3 regions of the Desulfobacter sp. genome follow, and region 1 is predicted to be linked to each of the others. Evidence: predicted binding sites of a transcription regulator. Region 1 holds the regulator's gene; each other region holds the start of a gene.
The links. The regulator sigma-54, encoded in region 1, starts transcription at its own class of promoters, with help from an activator protein. The targets are predictions, from matches to a motif close to TNTGGCACANTTTCTGCTNT.
Positions count from the first base shown of each region.

Region 2: AB7U36_RS03790 (ammonium transporter) is a predicted target of sigma-54. The motif match lies at 3,067-3,086, and genes of this name have one in related genera.
Region 3: AB7U36_RS03065 (DVU0298 family protein) is a predicted target of sigma-54. The motif match lies at 3,872-3,891, and genes of this name have one in related genera.

Region 1 is NZ_JBFXHE010000005.1:27,151-33,179, forward strand. Features, by position in the region: gene lptC (LPS export ABC transporter periplasmic protein LptC) at 1-172, shown strand, start outside; gene AB7U36_RS01215 (LptA/OstA family protein) at 141-704, shown strand; gene lptB (LPS export ABC transporter ATP-binding protein) at 724-1,446, shown strand; gene rpoN (RNA polymerase factor sigma-54) at 1,449-2,891, shown strand; gene hpf (ribosome hibernation-promoting factor, HPF/YfiA family) at 2,904-3,437, shown strand; gene AB7U36_RS01235 (PTS sugar transporter subunit IIA) at 3,447-3,905, shown strand; gene rapZ (RNase adapter RapZ) at 3,908-4,789, shown strand; gene AB7U36_RS01245 (PTS sugar transporter subunit IIA) at 4,800-5,219, shown strand; gene gap (type I glyceraldehyde-3-phosphate dehydrogenase) at 5,285-6,029, shown strand, end outside.
Region 2 is NZ_JBFXHE010000026.1:12,075-18,103, reverse strand. Features, by position in the region: gene AB7U36_RS03805 (glutamine--tRNA ligase/YqeY domain fusion protein) at 1-166, opposite strand, end outside; gene AB7U36_RS03800 (CoA-binding protein) at 233-625, opposite strand; gene uvrB (excinuclease ABC subunit UvrB) at 716-2,716, shown strand; gene AB7U36_RS03790 (ammonium transporter) at 3,129-4,442, shown strand; gene uvrC (excinuclease ABC subunit UvrC) at 4,512-6,029, shown strand, end outside.
Region 3 is NZ_JBFXHE010000019.1:19,113-25,141, forward strand. Features, by position in the region: gene AB7U36_RS03045 (Nramp family divalent metal transporter) at 1-1,025, opposite strand, end outside; gene AB7U36_RS03050 (sigma-54 interaction domain-containing protein) at 1,042-2,424, opposite strand; gene AB7U36_RS03055 (ferredoxin) at 2,606-2,803, opposite strand; gene AB7U36_RS03060 (hypothetical protein) at 2,775-3,047, opposite strand; gene AB7U36_RS03065 (DVU0298 family protein) at 3,105-3,794, opposite strand; gene AB7U36_RS03070 (hypothetical protein) at 3,917-4,267, opposite strand; gene AB7U36_RS03075 (AMP-binding protein) at 4,846-6,029, shown strand, end outside.

The DNA.
Region 1 (6,029 bases):
TACCAAAAAACCGCATATAATACGCTCTGATTCAAGGGTTACAATTAATGACGGGAACTCCGTAATAAAAGCAGACAGCATGGAGATCCTGCTAAACCAGGACCTGATCATCTTAAAAGGACACGTAGAAGGACAACTGAGTGAAAATAGCCAGGATTCCAACATATTATAACATCGCTTCGGCGTCATTGCTGATACTGCTGTTTCTTTCTACACAGATCTCCTTTGCAGCCCAGGGGAAAAAAGACATTGATAAGAAACAGCCACCTGCTGACCTGAGAATTACTTCGGATAAAATGGTCGCCAGCAAAGACCAGTCCATGGTGGAATTCATGGGCAAGGTCAAGGCGGTCCGGGCAGACAGCGTGCTTTTAGCAGATTCGGTCAAGGTGTTTTTCCATACCTCGGAAACCAAAAAGAAAGGCCAGTCAAACATCAGGCGAATTCTTGCCACGGGGAATGTGGAATATACAGAAGGGGATCGGAAAGCATTTTCGGACCAGGCGGATTATGACACCGCAAATGAGATACTGGTGCTCACCGGGGAACGAGCCCGCCTGCTTACGGGAAAAAGCTGGATCACCGGCAAAAAAATTACCCTGTTTAAGGCCCAGGAACGGATGGTTGTGGAAAGTGCCGAAAAAACCAGGGTCGAAGCTTTTTTCGATGTCCAAGACCAGGGCAGGTCCATGGATAAGCCTTGAGGGATAAGCCTTGAAACAGATGAGCCGACTGGTGCTGAAAAACCTTGTAAAGGCGTATGGCGGTAAAACCGTGGTGGATCAGGTCAGCCTGACCGTGAACCAGGGCAAAGTGACCGGACTTCTGGGACCCAACGGTGCCGGCAAGACCACCACCTTTTATATGACCGTGGGCATGATCCGGCCGGAAAAAGGCACGGTTCATCTTGACGGGGAGGATATAACCCAATATCCCATGTATATCAGGGCCAGGAAAGGCATTGGTTACCTGCCCCAGGAAACCTCTATATTTAAAAAACTGACTGTCAGGGAAAATATAACGGCTGTTCTGGAGGTTATTGACAAAAAAGTCACGGACATCAACCAGAAAGCCGAAACTCTGATGGAAGAGCTTGGTATACTGGCCCTGGCCGGGCAAAAAGCCGCGTCCCTGTCCGGTGGAGAGAAGCGCAGGCTGGAAATTTCAAGGGTTCTTGCAACGGACCCTCTATTTATTCTGCTGGACGAACCCTTTGCCGGCATTGATCCTCTGGCGGTCATCGACATCCAGCAGATCATATCCCAGCTTACGGACAAAGGCATCGGAATATTGATTTCAGACCATAATGTCAGGGAAACATTAGGCGTATGCGACACGGCTTATATCATGAGCCAGGGTGTGGTTATGGAATCAGGACCGCCGGAAAAAATTATTTCAAGCAAAATAGCGAAACGCATTTACCTGGGAGATAACTTCAGACTTTAATCATGGAACTTGGATTACAACAAAGCCTTGCACTAACCCAGCAACTGGTCATGACACCCCAGCTCCAGCAGGCCATTAAACTGCTTCAGCTGTCCCGGCTTGAACTTGCCGAAATGATCGAGCAGGAAATGGAGCAAAATCCCGCCCTTGAAGAAGTCGTCGTTGATGATGCCTCTGACCAATCCATCACGGCCCAGGAAACCGAAATCCGGGAAGCGGAAAATGATGCGCCTGTCAAGGAAGTCACCATTGAAGAGCGGGTTCGGTCGGATACGGATTGGGAAAATTATATCAATGAATACAACTCCACCGGCAGAATGCACACGGAGTCTGAAAACAGTGAAGCCCCCAATTACGAGGCATTCACGTCTGAGAAACAAACCCTTGAAGCGCATTTGAAATGGCAGCTGATGCTTTCGGATCTTACAGCCCAGGAGGAAGCCATCGGCAACATCATCATCGGCAACCTGAACCGGGACGGATATTTATGCGCCGATGTGGAAGAACTGGCCCAGGCAGCCCAGGCCGACGTCCAAACCGTTGAGCAGGTGCTGGCTGTGCTTCAGACCTTCGACCCCCCCGGGGTGTGCGCCAGGGACCTGTGCGAGACACTTCTCATCCAGGTCCGGCAGCTTGGCATTAAAAACGACATCATCATCCAGATCATTACGGATCATTTAAAAAATCTTGAAAACAGGAACAGTAAAAAAATTGCCAAGGCCCTTAAAATTTCCGTTGAGGATGTGCGGGCCGCAGTAAAAATCATCCAGTTTCTTGAACCCAAGCCCGGCAGGAAATTTGCCACCGATGAATCCGCTTACATCACCCCGGATATTTACGTTTACAAAGTCGGGGATGATTTCAAAATTGTTATGAACGATGACGGCCTTCCCAAATTAAGAATTTCAAGATTCTACAGGGACGCTGTGGCCACCGGCAAAAAGATTCCCAAGGAGACCAAGACCTATCTCAATGAAAAGATGCAGTCCGCCTCCTGGCTGATAAAATCCATTCATCAACGCCAGAAAACCATTTACCTGGTCATGGAAAGCATCATAAAATTTCAAAGGGAATTTTTTGAAAAGGGCATTGCCTATCTGCGGCCTTTGATTTTAAAAGACATTGCCGAAGATATTGAGATGCATGAATCCACGATCAGCCGGGTCACCAGCAACAAATATGCATACACCCCCCAGGGGCTGTTTGAACTGAAATATTTTTTCAACAGCTCCATAGAACGGGTTGACGGGCCTAACATGGCATCGGCCAGCGTCAAGGAGAGAATAAGACAACTCATTGACAACGAAGATTCCAACACGCCCCTGAGTGATGATAAAATCGCCGAAATTCTGAAGGAATCAGACATTCAGATTGCCCGGCGCACCGTGGCAAAATACAGAAAAGTGCTCAATATTCTGCCATCCAACAAACGCAAACAATTATAAAGGGAGTAATTTATGCAGGTCACTATCACGTTCAAAAAAATAGAGGCATCCGATTCCCTGAAATCCTATGTAAATAAAAAGCTTAAACGGTTTGACAAAATGCTGGACGGCCCGGCCGAGGCCAGTGTGGTCCTGAGCGTTGAAAAAATAAGACATATTGCCGAAATCACCCTGACCAGCGGGGCGCTTAACATCCATGCAAAGGAAGAATCCGAAAGCATGTATGCCACCATTGACATCCTGGCGGATAAAGTCAAAAGCCAGATCACAAAACATAAGGAAAAAATCAAAAAACACATGTCAGGCAATAAGTCAAGCCTGGCAGATACCCGGGAGTTCAGTATTGATGAACCGCAGCCCGGGAACACGAGTGACATCGTCGAAGAACTCCTTGATACAAAACCCATGGACATTGAGGATGCGGTGATAGAGCTGGAATCGGGCAAAAAATCTTTTTATGCGTTTATTAATGCCCGCACAGAGCAGGTCAATGTGATTTATAAACATAATAACGGAAAACTGGGACTGATCGCCCCCCAAGGATAGTCGAAACCCATGAAAATCAGTGACATTCTAAAGCTGGACGCCATTATCGCAGAGATGGAAGCCAAAAACAAACCAGAGGTTATAAAAGAACTGTCTGGCGCTGTTGCACCGGTGGCCGGAACCCAGGCCCAGGATGTTGCGGCAGTCCTGATGGAACGGGAAAACTTAGGATCCACAGGCATCGGCGGCGGCATCGCCATTCCCCACGGCAAGCTGGATACAGTAAAATCCATTGCTGTGGGATTTGGGCGCAGCATCAAAGGCGTTGATTTTGATTCTCTGGATAACCGGCCGGTCCATCTTTTCTTCCTGCTTTTAACACCTGAGCATTCCACAGGGGGGCACTTAAAGGTTCTTGCCCAGATTTCCAAGCTGCTGAAAATGAATCAGTTTAAAGAACGCCTGTTATCGGCAGGTTCAGCAGAACAGATTCATCAGATCATTCTGGAGAATGACGAAGACTTTTAACCATGGAAAATCTTAAGGTTTATATCATCACAGGGATTTCAGGTTCCGGGAAGACAACCGTTGCCCAGGCATTTGAAGATGCAGCCTTTTACTGCATTGACAACATGCCCATGGAACTTGTGCCCAAGGTGCTCGAACTGCCGCTGGGGGAGAGTGCCAAGGTCAAGGGTGCAGCCTTTGTGATGGATATGCGGTCAAAAACCTTTATACAAACATTTGTTTCAGGCGTCTCTGCGCTAGAAGAGATGGGCGTTTCTCCAGTCATCATTTTCCTTGAAGCAGATACCCAGACCTTGGTCAAACGGTTCAGTCAGACCCGCCGGCACCACCCCCTGGATACTGGAAAAAACCTTTTAGACAGCATCAGGGCCGAAAAACAGGGCATGGCCCCCATCCGCAAGCTGGCTCACCAGATCATTGACACCTCTCATTTCAATGTGCATCAGCTTAAAGCAAAAATACTGCATCTTGTGTCCAAGGATACGGGTTCCGAAAACTTCATGAAACTGAATATCATGTCCTTTGGCTACAAATACGGCATCCCGGTGGACGGGGATATTGTGGTGGATCTGAGGTTTCTGGCCAATCCCTATTTTGTGCCCCAACTTAAAGCCCATAACGGAGAATCCGATGCGGTAAAAGCCTTTGTCCTGGAAAACCCGGAGACAAAAACCTTTTTAGAAAAATATAACGATCTTATTGACTATCTCATTCCTTTGTATAAAAAAGAGAATAAGGCATATCTAACACTTGCACTGGGCTGTACCGGCGGCCGCCACCGAAGTGTCGCCATTGCCCGGGCTGTATTTGAACGGCTGATAAAAAAGGGCCTGAATCCAAGCTTGCGGCACAGAGACATTGACAGAGACATCATGGAAATATGATAGGCAAACTATGACAGGAATTTTAATTGTAACCCATGCGAATCTGGGGGCAACATTGATTGAAACCCTGGAATTTATTCTGGGGGCCAAGCAGGAAAAACTTGAATCCATATCCATAGACATCAAACAGGACCCGGAAAGTTTACGAAATAAAATCAAAAAAGGGATCAAAGATGTTTATTGCGAAAATGGGGTTATTATTTTAACCGACATGTTCGGGGGTACACCTTCAAACCTGGCCTATGCCTTTCTTGAAGAAGGAAAGGTGGAGGTGATTTCAGGCGTCAACCTGCCCATTGTTCTCAAAGCGGTAACCACCCGGGAGAAGATGGGAATCAAAGCATTGACTGCAGCCCTGATTGAACACGGGAAAAAAAGCATTTCCCTTGCCAGCGACATCCTGAAAGGGACCAGCCGGTCCTTATCCTAACCTGTGCCGTGCCTGTTTCCCTTTTGGGCATGGACAAGCATTTTCATTTTTGAAGGAGGCTTAAAATGACTGTAAAAATAGGAATTAACGGATTTGGCAGAATCGGGCGCATGGTTTTTCGGGCTGCCCTGGGAAATGATGCAATTGAAATTGCGGCCATCAATGATCTGACAGACACCGAAACCATTGCCCATCTGCTCACATATGACTCTGTCCACGGGCGTCTGCCCAACGAGGTGAGTCATGGAGAAGGGTTCATTACCGTGGATGGGAAACAGATCTGGGTCACCGCGTTAAAGGATCCTGCCCAGATTGCCTGGGCCGAAGCCGGTGTGGACATTGTCCTGGAATGCACCGGTCTTTTCAGAAACCGGGAAACCGCAGGCAAGCACCTTGAAGGCGGGGCCAAAAAAGTCATTATTTCAGCGCCTGCCAAGGACCCGGATGTTACCATTGTCATGGGCGTAAACCATGAAGATTACGATCCCGGAAATCACCATATTCTGTCCAATGCCTCCTGCACCACCAACTGCCTGGCCCCCGTGGCCAAGGTGCTGCTGGAAAATTTCGGTATTGTATGCGGGCTTATGACCACGATCCACTCCTACACAGGGGACCAGCGTCTGCTTGATTTCCCCCACAAGGACCTGCGCCGGGCAAGGGCAGCCGCGCTGTCCATGATTCCCACCACCACAGGTGCCGCCAAAGCGGTTTCCCTGGTATTGCCCGAGCTTGAAGGAAAACTCAACGGCCTTGCCGTACGGGTCCCCACACCCAATGTATCCCTTGTGGATCTCGTGATCACCACCG
Region 2 (6,029 bases), on a different contig from region 1:
GGGCCATTTTAAAGTTCAGGCAGATGGATTTGGCATGACCAAGGTGCAGAAAGCCGTTGGGTTCCGGCGGAAAGCGTGTGACCACGCGGCCGTTGTTTTTATTGCCGGCAAGATCTTCTTTGATAATATTTTCAATAAAATGCCCTTTGGCGGTTTGTGTTTCCATTTGTTCTTCTTTCCAGATGGGTTCATAAAAAAATTTAATTAGATGAATCTAAATATCATATCCATATTAAGGATTAAAGGGTTTCGTGTATTGGCCGGTTTTCAGAAGAACCAGGGTACAAGCCTCCTGAACCTTGATTCCGGCGGATTTGAGCTTTTCATAGGCTTGGGGATTTTCCGTGCCGGGATTGAAGATCACCCGTTGGGGTTTGATGTCCAGAATCTGGTCAATAACTTTGTCCTGCCGGGCCGGGCTCAGGTACATGGTCACCGTGTCAATGGACTGGGGAATGTCGGAAAGCGTATGATAAACGGTTTTGCCTTCAATAACTTCGTGTTTGGGGGCTACGGGTACAGGGCTGTGTCCATATTCTTCCAGCATGGTCTGGGCCTTATTGGAATATCTGTCCTTTAAGGGGCTTGCACCTACCACGGCAACGGTCTCTTTTTTTTCTTCCATGGGTTTTGTACCTCCGGTGTGGTATAAATAATTTTTCACTCAACCACTATAAGTATCTGTCCGGAACAAAGGAAAGTACAGGAAAAATTTATGGGACTGTTTAATTTGGTGTCTCCCTATGGCCCGGCCGGCGATCAGCCAAAGGCCATTGGTTATCTGGTCCAGGGGGTAAGGGATGATGAAAAATACCAGGTGCTTTTGGGGGTGACAGGGTCGGGCAAGACCTTTACCATGGCCAACATCATCAGCCAGGTGGAAAAGCCAAGCCTGGTCATTGCGCCCAACAAGACCCTGGCGGCCCAGCTTTACAATGAGTTCAAGATGCTGTTCCCGGATAATTGCGTGGAGTATTTTGTCTCCTATTATGATTATTACCAGCCTGAAGCCTATATTCCGTCCTCGGATACCTATATCCAGAAGGACTCATCCATCAATGAACTGATTGATAAAATGCGGCACTCGGCCACCCGGAGCGTTCTGGCCAGAAAGGATGTGATCGTGGTGGCGTCGGTCTCCTGCATTTACGGTCTGGGTGCGCCCGAGGAGTACCTGGATCTGCGGGTGACCCTGGACAGGGACATGGAGATTTCACGGGAGGATGTGATCCGCAAATTTGTGGATATCCAGTACACCCGCAATGACGTGGATTTCCACCGGGGCACTTTCCGGGTCCGGGGGGACCGGCTGGAGATTTTTCCGGCCTACGAGGAAGACAAGGCCGTTCGCATTGATTTTTTCGGGGACACCATTGAAGAGATCAATGAGATTGATGCCTTGAAGGGTACGGTAATCAACCGTTTTGACCAGATGATCATCTATCCGGCCTCCCATTATGTGACCAATAAAAAGACCCGGAAACAGGCGGTTCAAAGCATTGTGGCCGAACTCAAGGAGCGGCTGGCCTATCTGAATGAACAGAACCTGCTGGTGGAGGCCCAGCGCCTGGAGGAGCGCACCCGGTACGATCTTGAGATGCTGGAGGAGATCGGGTATTGCAACGGCATTGAAAATTATTCCCGGCATCTTACAGGCCGGGCCCCGGGCCAGCCGCCACCCACGCTTCTGGATTATATGGATCAGGATTTTCTGCTTTTTTTTGACGAAAGCCATATTTCGGTCAGCCAGCTTGGGGCCATGTACAAGGCAGACCGCTCCAGAAAGGAGACCCTGGTCAAGCATGGGTTCCGCCTGCCGTCTGCCGTGGACAACCGGCCTATGAAATTCGAGGAGTTTAAAGCCCGGGTGCCCCGGACCATTTTTGTCTCTGCCACCCCCGGGGACTATGAACTGGAAAAAGCAGGTGTCCGGGTGGCCGAGCAGATTGTCAGGCCCACGGGCCTGCTTGATCCCCCGGTGGAGATCCGGGATGCCAAAACACAGGTTGACGACCTGTACCAGGAGATCCTCAAACGGGTGGAAGCCCGGGAGCGTGTGCTTGTCACAACGTTGACCAAACGCATGGCCGAGGACCTTACCGATTACTATTCAGACCTGGGGCTCAAGGTAAAATACCTGCATTCGGACATCGGCACGGTGGAGCGCATTGATATTATCCAGGACCTGAGAAGAGGTCTGTTTGATGTGCTCATCGGCATCAATTTGTTGCGTGAAGGCCTGGATATCCCGGAAGTCTCCCTGGTGGCCATTCTTGATGCGGACAAGGAGGGTTTTTTACGCTCTTTTCGTTCCTTTATCCAGATTTTCGGCCGGGCCGCCCGCAATGCCTATGGCCGGGTGATCATGTATGCGGAAAAAGAGACCGGTTCCATGCAACATGCCCTGGCTGAAACCCGCCGCCGCCGCAAAATTCAGAATGCATATAACCAGGCCCACGGCATTACACCGGCCACCATCAGCAAAAAGATCAACGCCTTTGATTACACCATGGCCGACATGAATGCCAATACCGTGGAAGCGGCTGTAAATGAGGAACTCAAAGCCTATGACGCAGATGAGCTGAACCTGGAAGATGTGATCCATGACCTTGAGGCAAAAATGAATCAAGCAGCAGAAAATCTGGAATTTGAGCAGGCAGCACAATACCGGGACAAGATCCGGGAACTGAAAAAGATCAAGGCAGCCCAGCCATGATAGAGGTGTCAGAATTAATTCCCCCCATTTGCTTTATCGATTTTTACATTATTGAAATTTTATTTTTACCAACCATCCTGTAAATTGTCATATGTACATGACAGCCGCATACTGAGTAAATTATTTAATAAAATTTAATTTGTTTCCTATTCCCCTGGAAGCTCTAACGCCACTATGAATAAAAACAAATCGTTTTATTGCAATTATGTAGCATTATTTTTTTATTTTTATAAACATATTTGAAATATACTGACTAACCAAGCGTTCTCTCGGATCGATATTGTTCTGGCGGGAAAATAAATTCTTTTTATTATGATATGTTAAAATAAATAATCGATTCTCCATAAGAATATGGCATGTCTATTGCTTTTTCACTTGAAATTTTTTGAATTAACAATAATGGAGCATGATTATGGTGAACAAGCAGCATATTCCTTTCGTTTTTGTAATTTTTGCAACGCCGCTGGCCGCAGCGGCTGGAGACGGTACGGTAATTGATAGCGGCAACACGAGCTGGATGTTGATTTCAACGGCCCTGGTTTTGCTCATGCTGCCGGGCCTGGCTATGTTTTACGGCGGCCTGGTACGGGCAAAAAATGTTCTGGGAACCATGATGCATACCTTTGTAGCCATGGCGGTGATCGGTGTGCTCTGGGTGGTCTGCGGATATTCATTGACTTTTGGAAAGAGCATTATGGGCGGATTTGTCGGATGGAACAGCGATTTCTTTTTTCTCAAAGGTATTGATGAAGCCGTGACCAACGGGATTCCTGAATATATCATTGCCATGTTCCAAGGAAAATTTGCCATCATCACGCCGGCTCTGATCAGCGGGGCTCTGGCAGAGCGGATCTATTTGCGAGGATATATCCTGTTTATTTCCCTATGGTTTCTGGTGGTTTACGCGCCACTGTGCCATTGGGTGTGGGCATCGGACGGCTGGTTGTTCAATTCCGGCGCAGCCGGGGTGATTGACCTGGCCGGGGGACTGGTTATTCATGTGTCGGCCGGTATCAGTGCCCTGGTGGCAGCTATATATATAAGGCCGAGACTGGGTCACCCCAAAATTTCCACCCCTCCGAACAATCTGACCATGACCCTCATCGGTGCCGGTTTGCTGTGGGTCGGCTGGTTTGGTTTTAATGCCGGTTCCACCCTTCAGAGCGGACTGGATTCAGCCAGGGCCCTGACCATGACCCAGATTTCTGCGGCAAGTGGCGCACTGGTCTGGCTGTGTATCGAAGGGATTATATACCGGAAGGCATCTGCGCTTGGTTTTGCGTCCGGCACACTGGCCGGCCTGGTGGTGATCACCCCGGCTGCTGCAGTGGTACAGCCATTGGGTGCTCTGTTCTTGGGCGCGGCATCGACTGTGACGTGTTTTTATGCGCTTCAGCTCAAAATAAAGCTGGGGTATGATGACACACTGGACTGTTTCGGAATCCACGGTGTAGGCAGCGCACTGGGCGTTCTTCTGCTCAGTTTTTTCATCCGCGATTCCTGGATGGCATCAGCCAGTGAAGCCGCCGGTCGGACCTGGACGGTTTTCGATCAGCTGTTGGTACAGCTCAAAGGGTTGGGAGCGACTATCCTGCTCGCCGGAGTTGCAACTATTATCCTGTGCATTATTGTGGAAAAAACCGTGGGCTTCAGACTGGATGAAGAAAGTGAATACACAGGACTTGACCAATCACTTCACGGCGAGAGGGGCTATGATTTCTCCTGATCAGTGAAAAAGTCCGGTGCCTTTTTACAGGTACCGGACCAGGATTCCATAGATCAAGACAACCCAGCCATGATTCCTGAGAAAATAAAAGAAAAATACGACCAGGCTCCCCATGCCCCCGGGGTTTATCTCATGCGGGACAAAAAGGGAAACATCCTTTATGTGGGCAAAGCCAAGGACTTAAAAAAGCGCCTGGCCTCATATTTTGTGAGAAAGGATCAGCCCGAGCCCAAGACAGCGGCCCTGCTGGCGCTAGTAGATGATTTTCACCTGGTGGTCACCCAGTCCGACCAGGAGGCTTTTATTCTGGAATCCAACCTGATCAAGGAAAATTCCCCTAAATATAATGTCATTCTCAAAGACGGCAAAAACTATCCGTTGCTGCGCATTGACATGAATGAACCCTATCCTTCCATCCAGCGGGTACGGCGTATTGAAAAGGACAAGGCCCTGTATTTCGGGCCGTATTCTTCCTCCAAGAGTGTGAATCAGACGTTAAAACAGATCCAGCGGATTTTTAAACTTCGAAAATGCCGGGACGCCCAGTTTAAAAACAGGTCCCGGCCCTGCCTGAATTACCAGATCAAGGCGTGTCTTGGACTGTGCTGCAATGAGGTGGATCCTGGGGAATACCAGGCCAGGGTCAAGGATGCGGTATTGTTTCTCAAGGGACGAACCCGGGAGGTGATCCAAAAGCTGCGTCTTGAGATGGCCGAATTTGCGGGTATCCAGGCTTTTGAAAAGGCGGCCCAGGTCCGGGATACCATCTTTGCCGTGGAGCGGATCATGGAGCGCCAGGTGGTGGTGTGTACCGACGGCCGGGACCGGGATGTGCTTGGGCTTGCCTGGGGCCGGGACCGGGCTGTGGTGACAGTGATGCAGGTAAGGGCCGGGCATTTGATAAATACAGCCTATTTCCCTTTGGAGCTGGGATTCAAGGAACCCGATGAGGTGCTGGCCGCCTTTGTGACCCAGTATTATGAAAAAGCCGCCCAGATACCGGGATCAGTCCTGTTCAGCCATCTGTCTGACGACATGGCCCGGGCTGAAGCCCGGATCAGTGGGGCGGCTGATCACCGGGTACATTTCCATTATCCGGTCCGGGGAGAAAAGAAACGGCTCGCTGATATGGCGCGCCTCAACGCAAGGGCAGAGCTTGACAAAATTTTGGCAAGGGAGGAGGAGGCCCGGGCAGGGCTTACCATGCTCCAGCATCTTCTGGGCATGGACCGGCTGCCCGAACGTATGGAGTGCTTTGATAACTCCAATCTCCAGGGTAAAGACCCCGTGGCTGCCATGGTGGTGTTCACCGGTGGCAGGCCTGATAAAAATGCCTACCGTAAATTTATTATAAAGGATATTGAACACCAGGATGATTATGCCTATATGACCCATGTACTTTCCCGTCGATTCCGGCATGACCGGGAAGATATGCCCCTGCCTGACCTGCTGGTGGTGGATGGCGGTAAAGGACAGTTGTCCATGGCCGTGAGCGTGGTCAGGGAACTTAGGCTGGAAGGCAAATTTACCCTGGCAGGCCTTGCCAAGAAGGATGCTGACAAGGGCGAGAAAGCAGACAAGGTTTAC
Region 3 (6,029 bases), on a different contig from region 1:
GACAGGACAATGATTAAAAAAGACGGTATAGCCGTGGCAAATACGGAAAACCGGTATAAAAGGGTTCTGGGATCCTCGGGCTTTCCCAGAAAGCCTGTGATGACATTGACCTCAGCCATGGACGATGTCACGGAGGATCCTACCCCGGCAAAGACCAGGGCAACGGCAAAAAGGAATCCAGCCAAAGGTCCTGCCAGGGGGGTCAGCGTAGCAGATGCCTGTTCAATACTTGTGACCGAAGCCTGATTTTTTGCAAACACGGCTGCCGCCACAATGATCATGGCCGAATTAACCACCCATCCCATGATCATGGCCGCCAGAGTATCGGCTTTCTCGTAATTGAGCTGGGACATTTTTTCGTCTTCCGAAATACCCCATTCACGGGAATGAATGACGTTGGAATGCAAAAAAATATTATGGGGCATCACCACAGCGCCTAAAATAGCCATAGCAACGTAGATACTTTCCCGGTTCAGACGGGGGACCACCATGGCCGGAAGGGCTGCGGACCAGTCTGGTTTAACAATGTAAATTTCAATCAGATAGCAAAGGGCAATGATGGCCAGAAATCCCATGACAATCATTTCAAGCCGGTGGTAACGCTGGCTGACAATTAAAAAAGTCTCAAGGCCTACGGTCACAAGTGCGCCTACCCAGAGGGGCATGCCGAAAAGCAGATTGAACCCGATGGCACCCCCCAGAAGTTCGGCCACATCCGTGGCAACGCAGGCAAGCACAATGGTCAGGCCCAGCATGGCCGAAACCGGCCTTGAAAAGCGGTCCCTGATATTAACAGCCAGGGATTTGCCTGTAGCGATTCCAAGTTTTGCCGCCATGTTCTGAATCACAATGAGCATCATGGTACTCAAAGTGATCACCCACAGCAGTGAATACCCGAACCTTGAGCCGCCCTCGATATTGGTGGCCCAGTTACCCGGATCAATAAATCCTACTGTTACAAGGAATCCAGGCCCTAGGAATCTGAGCAGGGTCTTGAACCGGAACCGCTCCAAAATATTTACCATATATTCACCCTCCTTGTTAGAAGGCATCTGAAAAGGCTTTGATCTCCGGATGCTCGCTTAAAAAGCGGTACAGGGTTGCCCTTCCCACACCCAACACCCGGGCCGCTTTGGATTTGTTGCCTCCGGTTTTGACCAGGGCGGATTGAACATTTTCCTGATTGAGCTTTCCCCGGGCAAACTGTACCCCAGGCGCTGGGGGCTCAGTTAACAAGACAGGCCGCAGGGGATGCCTGGTGGATGCAAAGGGAAGATCCGTAGGAAGGATAACACTGCCCCGGGACCGGACCACGGAAAACTGGATCACATTTTTTAATTCCCTGACATTACCGGGCCAGTGGTAGTCCATCATCTCCCGAATGGTGTCAGGGGCCAGTTCCGGTACGGGCTTTTTGTTTTCTTTTTCCGCCTCCCGCAGGAAGTGATCGGCTAAAAGCGGGATATCGTTTTTTCTTTCCCGCAGGGGCGGCAGGTGGAGGGGAATGACGTTGAGCCGGTAGTAAAGGTCTTCCCTGAACCGGTCGGCCCGGACCTCTTCTGCCAGATCCTTGTTGGTGGCGGAGATAATTCGGATATCCACGCTGATCTTTTTTTCTCCGCCTACTTTTTCAAATGATCCCTCCTGGAGGAACCGTAACAGTTTGACCTGGGTTCTCAACGGCAGATCCGCGACTTCGTCCAGGAACAGGGTGCCTTTATGGGCCAGTTCAAACCGGCCTTTACGTTCCCTGACCGCCCCTGAGAATGCGCCTTTGACATGACCGAACAGCTCACTTTCCACAATGCCTTCGGGGATGGCCCCGCAGTTCACCGGTACAAAACTGCCGTTGCCGTAGGACGAAATGTCATGAATCGCATAGGCCACCCGTTCCTTGCCGGTACCGGTCTCACCGGATACGTGAACCGGATAGTTATACAAGGCCACATCCCGAATCTGCCGGAAAATGTCCTGCATGGCTTTATCCTTGCCGATGATGCCTGCAAAATTGGAAAGATCTTCAGCTTTCAGGGACAGACGTATGGAATCGGTCATATCCCGGAACGAGGCCACAACCCCCCGGATTTCCCCTGCATGATCCAGAATGCAGGAAACAGTCATTTCCAGATGCCGGGTGTCCCCTGTTTTAGTGACGATGGTAACCGGATACTCCTTGGTTCCGCCGGAAAGCTTCGGGGAGTCCTTGCAAAAGGAACATTTGGAACCACAGAACGGAGCCTGGAACACATCGTGGCAGTCTTTACCCAGGATCTCTTTTTTACTATATCCGGTAATTTTTTCTGCTTCCTTATTAAAAACAGTGATCATACGTTCTGTGGTATGTGCCATGACGCCAAGTTTAAGATTGTCCACCACGAGGTTGAGATTGTGCAGATCCAGCAGAGAGTGTGTAAATTTTTCCATTTTTTGATTTCCCGGCAACCCGCTTTCAGTATTAAATACCAAGCTGTTCTTGAACCGGTCTCTTAAATGGCACATTTGTGTATCAGGTGCAATGTTTTTTTGCATCTGTAAAAAGAAAAAAATAATGGGTGCTGAATGAATGTCCGGACTGTAAGGCTGAAAAGGGAATTGCGCCAGAACATTACTCCCAGGAAATACAGTCTCTGGGGCAGTTTTTCACAGCTTCAAGGATATCTTGGTCATCCTCATACCTGTCAAGGGGCCGTATATCCACATAACCTGCATCTTTGATTTCAAAGGCGTGGGGGGCCAGATCAATGCAGACCCCGCATTCAATGCAGCAGCCAAGATCAATCACCGGTTTTTTTTGTACGCGCATCAAAGTCTTCCTTTATCAATGGATTCATGTCAATGGATTTCAGCCACCAGCCCTTTAAAATATGCGCCTGTTTCTCTTTTTCAGCCAGGTCAAGAATCTTGTACCCTGTATCCAGCAAAATTCCATAAAGCACGCCGCAGCCGGGGTCTTCATGGTGTTCATATCCGGTCTGCGCCAGCGCTATCATTTTATGGGCCAGCTCAATGGTGCGCACGATGTTTATGTCACATTTTTTTTTCAGCATGGCAAATTCTCTTTAACCGTTTCACACCAGGGCAAGTAAAATTGGTAATGATTCATTTCAGACCCGTATCTGTTCAGGGGTGCAGGCAAGCACCATATCCGATATCTGGACAGCCGTAAAATCCCACCCTGTGTAAACATCAATGGAGGTTCTGTCTGCCTGGATAAAATCAGGCAGCACCATACATTCAAAGACATCGGCATTGGACAGCGCCCTGACAGCATATCCACGCTTTACCGGATCTTTAGAATCCAGATGGGCCTGGAGCTGTTCCCTGGTGATATCTGTCATATCCCCGGGTGCTGCGCCAAGATATGTGCCAATGCCCCACAAAACCCCGCGCTGGAGCATGTCATGTTCAATGTGGTTGCCTTTGTGATCCAGGTAGGAAAAAAGGATGCTTTTAAATTCCCGGGCCAGAGCCGGGCTTTTGCTTAAAATCTCTCCCATGGCCTCGGGTGACCCCCAGCCAATGCCGCCGGATTCGTCGTTCAAGTTCCACATGATCCGTCTCAAAATGACCCTGGCGTTTTCCAGGCAATTATCCGCAATCCTTGCGGCAAGATATCCCATGGCGGTCACGCTGCGAAATTTGATCAGCTCGTCCTTGTTGTAAAAATAAGAGAACAGATGTCCGGTGAGCTGGGCATCCGGAATCTGCCCCAGCCTGGCCAGGGCCTGGCTGCGGCTGCCAAGGGCAAGGATTTCGCCCACCTGTTTTTTTGTCTTTCTGCCGTAGGGTTTCATAGTTGTTCTCTTTCAAGTGTTTATTGCTGTTTCAGCCCGCCTTTTAAAACATCTTGGCGCCTGATTTAATTACCAGAAAAGCACAAATTATGCCAGATCGGGTTATGCCGGGCTGTTGGCCTTTATTGTATGAACTGCCCCAAAGCACTGAATTTGACCTTCAGTTCATGGATGTGTTTGTCATAGCTGTGCATTTTTATAACGGCCCGGGTAATCAGATAGCAGCCCAGGACAATCAATCCAAGATTGAGAATAACAAAGGGGATAACCAGGTGCAATACGTTGAAAATATTATAATATTTTGAGGTTGCGATCAAAAGCCCGACCACGGACAAGGGCAGTGCCAGCACAGCTATCCCGGTTCTCATAACAGCCAGGGATGTTCGCTTTTCCGCCAGGAGCAGCTGTACTTCGTTGATGACAATGGAATCAAATTTTTCCGAATTACCGGCGGTTTCAATTTGCGGTGTCAATGATTTTACTCCATATTTTATTTAGTGTAACTCAATCATATCATCCATTGAAAACTCTAATCTGTTTTTCATTAACAAAATTCATTCCAAAAGCACAGGCCTGACGGTTTTTTCAGTGAATCAGAAAAGAATTGCGTTAAATTACATCAAACACCTTGCCCATGCGTGTTCCAAACGATTTAAAAAAGGTACAGGCGGGTGTGAACACGCGGCCATGGTTTATCTGTCTCAAAAAAAGACACATAAATGTACCCCGATACAGGTATGGATAGTGGCTTCATGGCCCTTATATTCACAATTTAATTTCCAGGATAAGAGCAATGAATAAACTAAGTCAACGCCCATCCATATATAGGTTTATTAGCTTACATATACTCACTATATCAACCTACAACGTACCACGCTTATCACTGACATAAAAATTAAGTCTTAAACCGATTGGTAGAAAACTGCCGGCCTGGTATAAATGACAGTTTTCTAAATAATATACTTTTCTTGCGGGTTCTGCCTTTCAGGGCAAGGCAGGAGCGGCCTGAAAACAGGAAGTGTAATCAATCCATTTAACCGGGAGGGAACCAATGACGTTGAAACACTTTTATAGAGAGGTGATGGAACTCAATGGGATCCAGGATATGGCCCAACGTGAAATCAAAGCACAAACGTTTTTTAAAAGACTGAATTCAGCCGAATTACCCCAAACCTTTAACTGGGCCCAGGAAATTTTTGAAGATATACACGTCAAAGAGCGCCCGGACCAGTTGGCGCTTATCTGGGCAGACCTGCATACAGATGAACAAGAGCAGTATACATATACCCAGTTGGCTGAAAATGGTAATAAAGTATTAAATTTTTTGCGTAAAAAAGGGGTGGAAAAAGGCGACAACCTTTATATGCTGACGCCCATTGTCCCCCAAACCTGGTTTACCTCCTTTGCCGCCATTAAAGGCGGTTTTGTCGCTGTTCCCACAGCCACCACCATGACTGAACGCGAAATCCAGTTCCGTTTTGAAGCGTATCCACCGGATGTTGTCATTGCCCTTGAGAGCCTCGCCGGCCTGGTGGACGATGCCCTGGCCAAGGCCGGATGCACACCCAAGGCCAAAATTATTCTTGGCGAAAAACAGGGGTGGACATCCTATCCGAGGATCGCGGAGGAATCACCCATAGCCTTGCCTGCAACCATTAACAGTGAAGATGTTCTGTTCTGCTTTTTCACCTCCGGAACCACAGGGCTTCCCAAACGGGTGGGCCATTCCGCTGTCTCCTATCCTTTGGGCCACATGTCAACAGTCGTAACCATCGGACTTGAGCCCGGAGGCGTTCACCACAACTTGAGTGCGCCCGGATGGGCTAAATGGGCATGGAGCAGCTTTTTCAGCCCATTTAACGTCGGTGGCACTGCCACAGGCTTTAATTTCACCGCGCTGGATATTAAAAAATACCTAAGCTTTGTGGCCAAATATAAAATCAATTCATTCTGCGCACCGCCCACGGCCTGGCGCGCCTTTGTGGGCCTTGACCTGTCAGCGTATGATTTTTCGTCCTTGAAGTATTCGTTGAGTGCAGGCGAACCGTTGAATCCGGAAGTCATTGATCAGTGGCGGGAAGCCACTGGAACTGAAATCCGCGATTTCTACGGCCAGACCGAAGCCACATGCATGATCGGCAATCCGCCCTGGATGGAAGGCAAAATGCGCTTGGGTTCCTTTGGATATCCATCATTCATGTACGATATCATGTTAGCCGACGATGAAGGAAAACA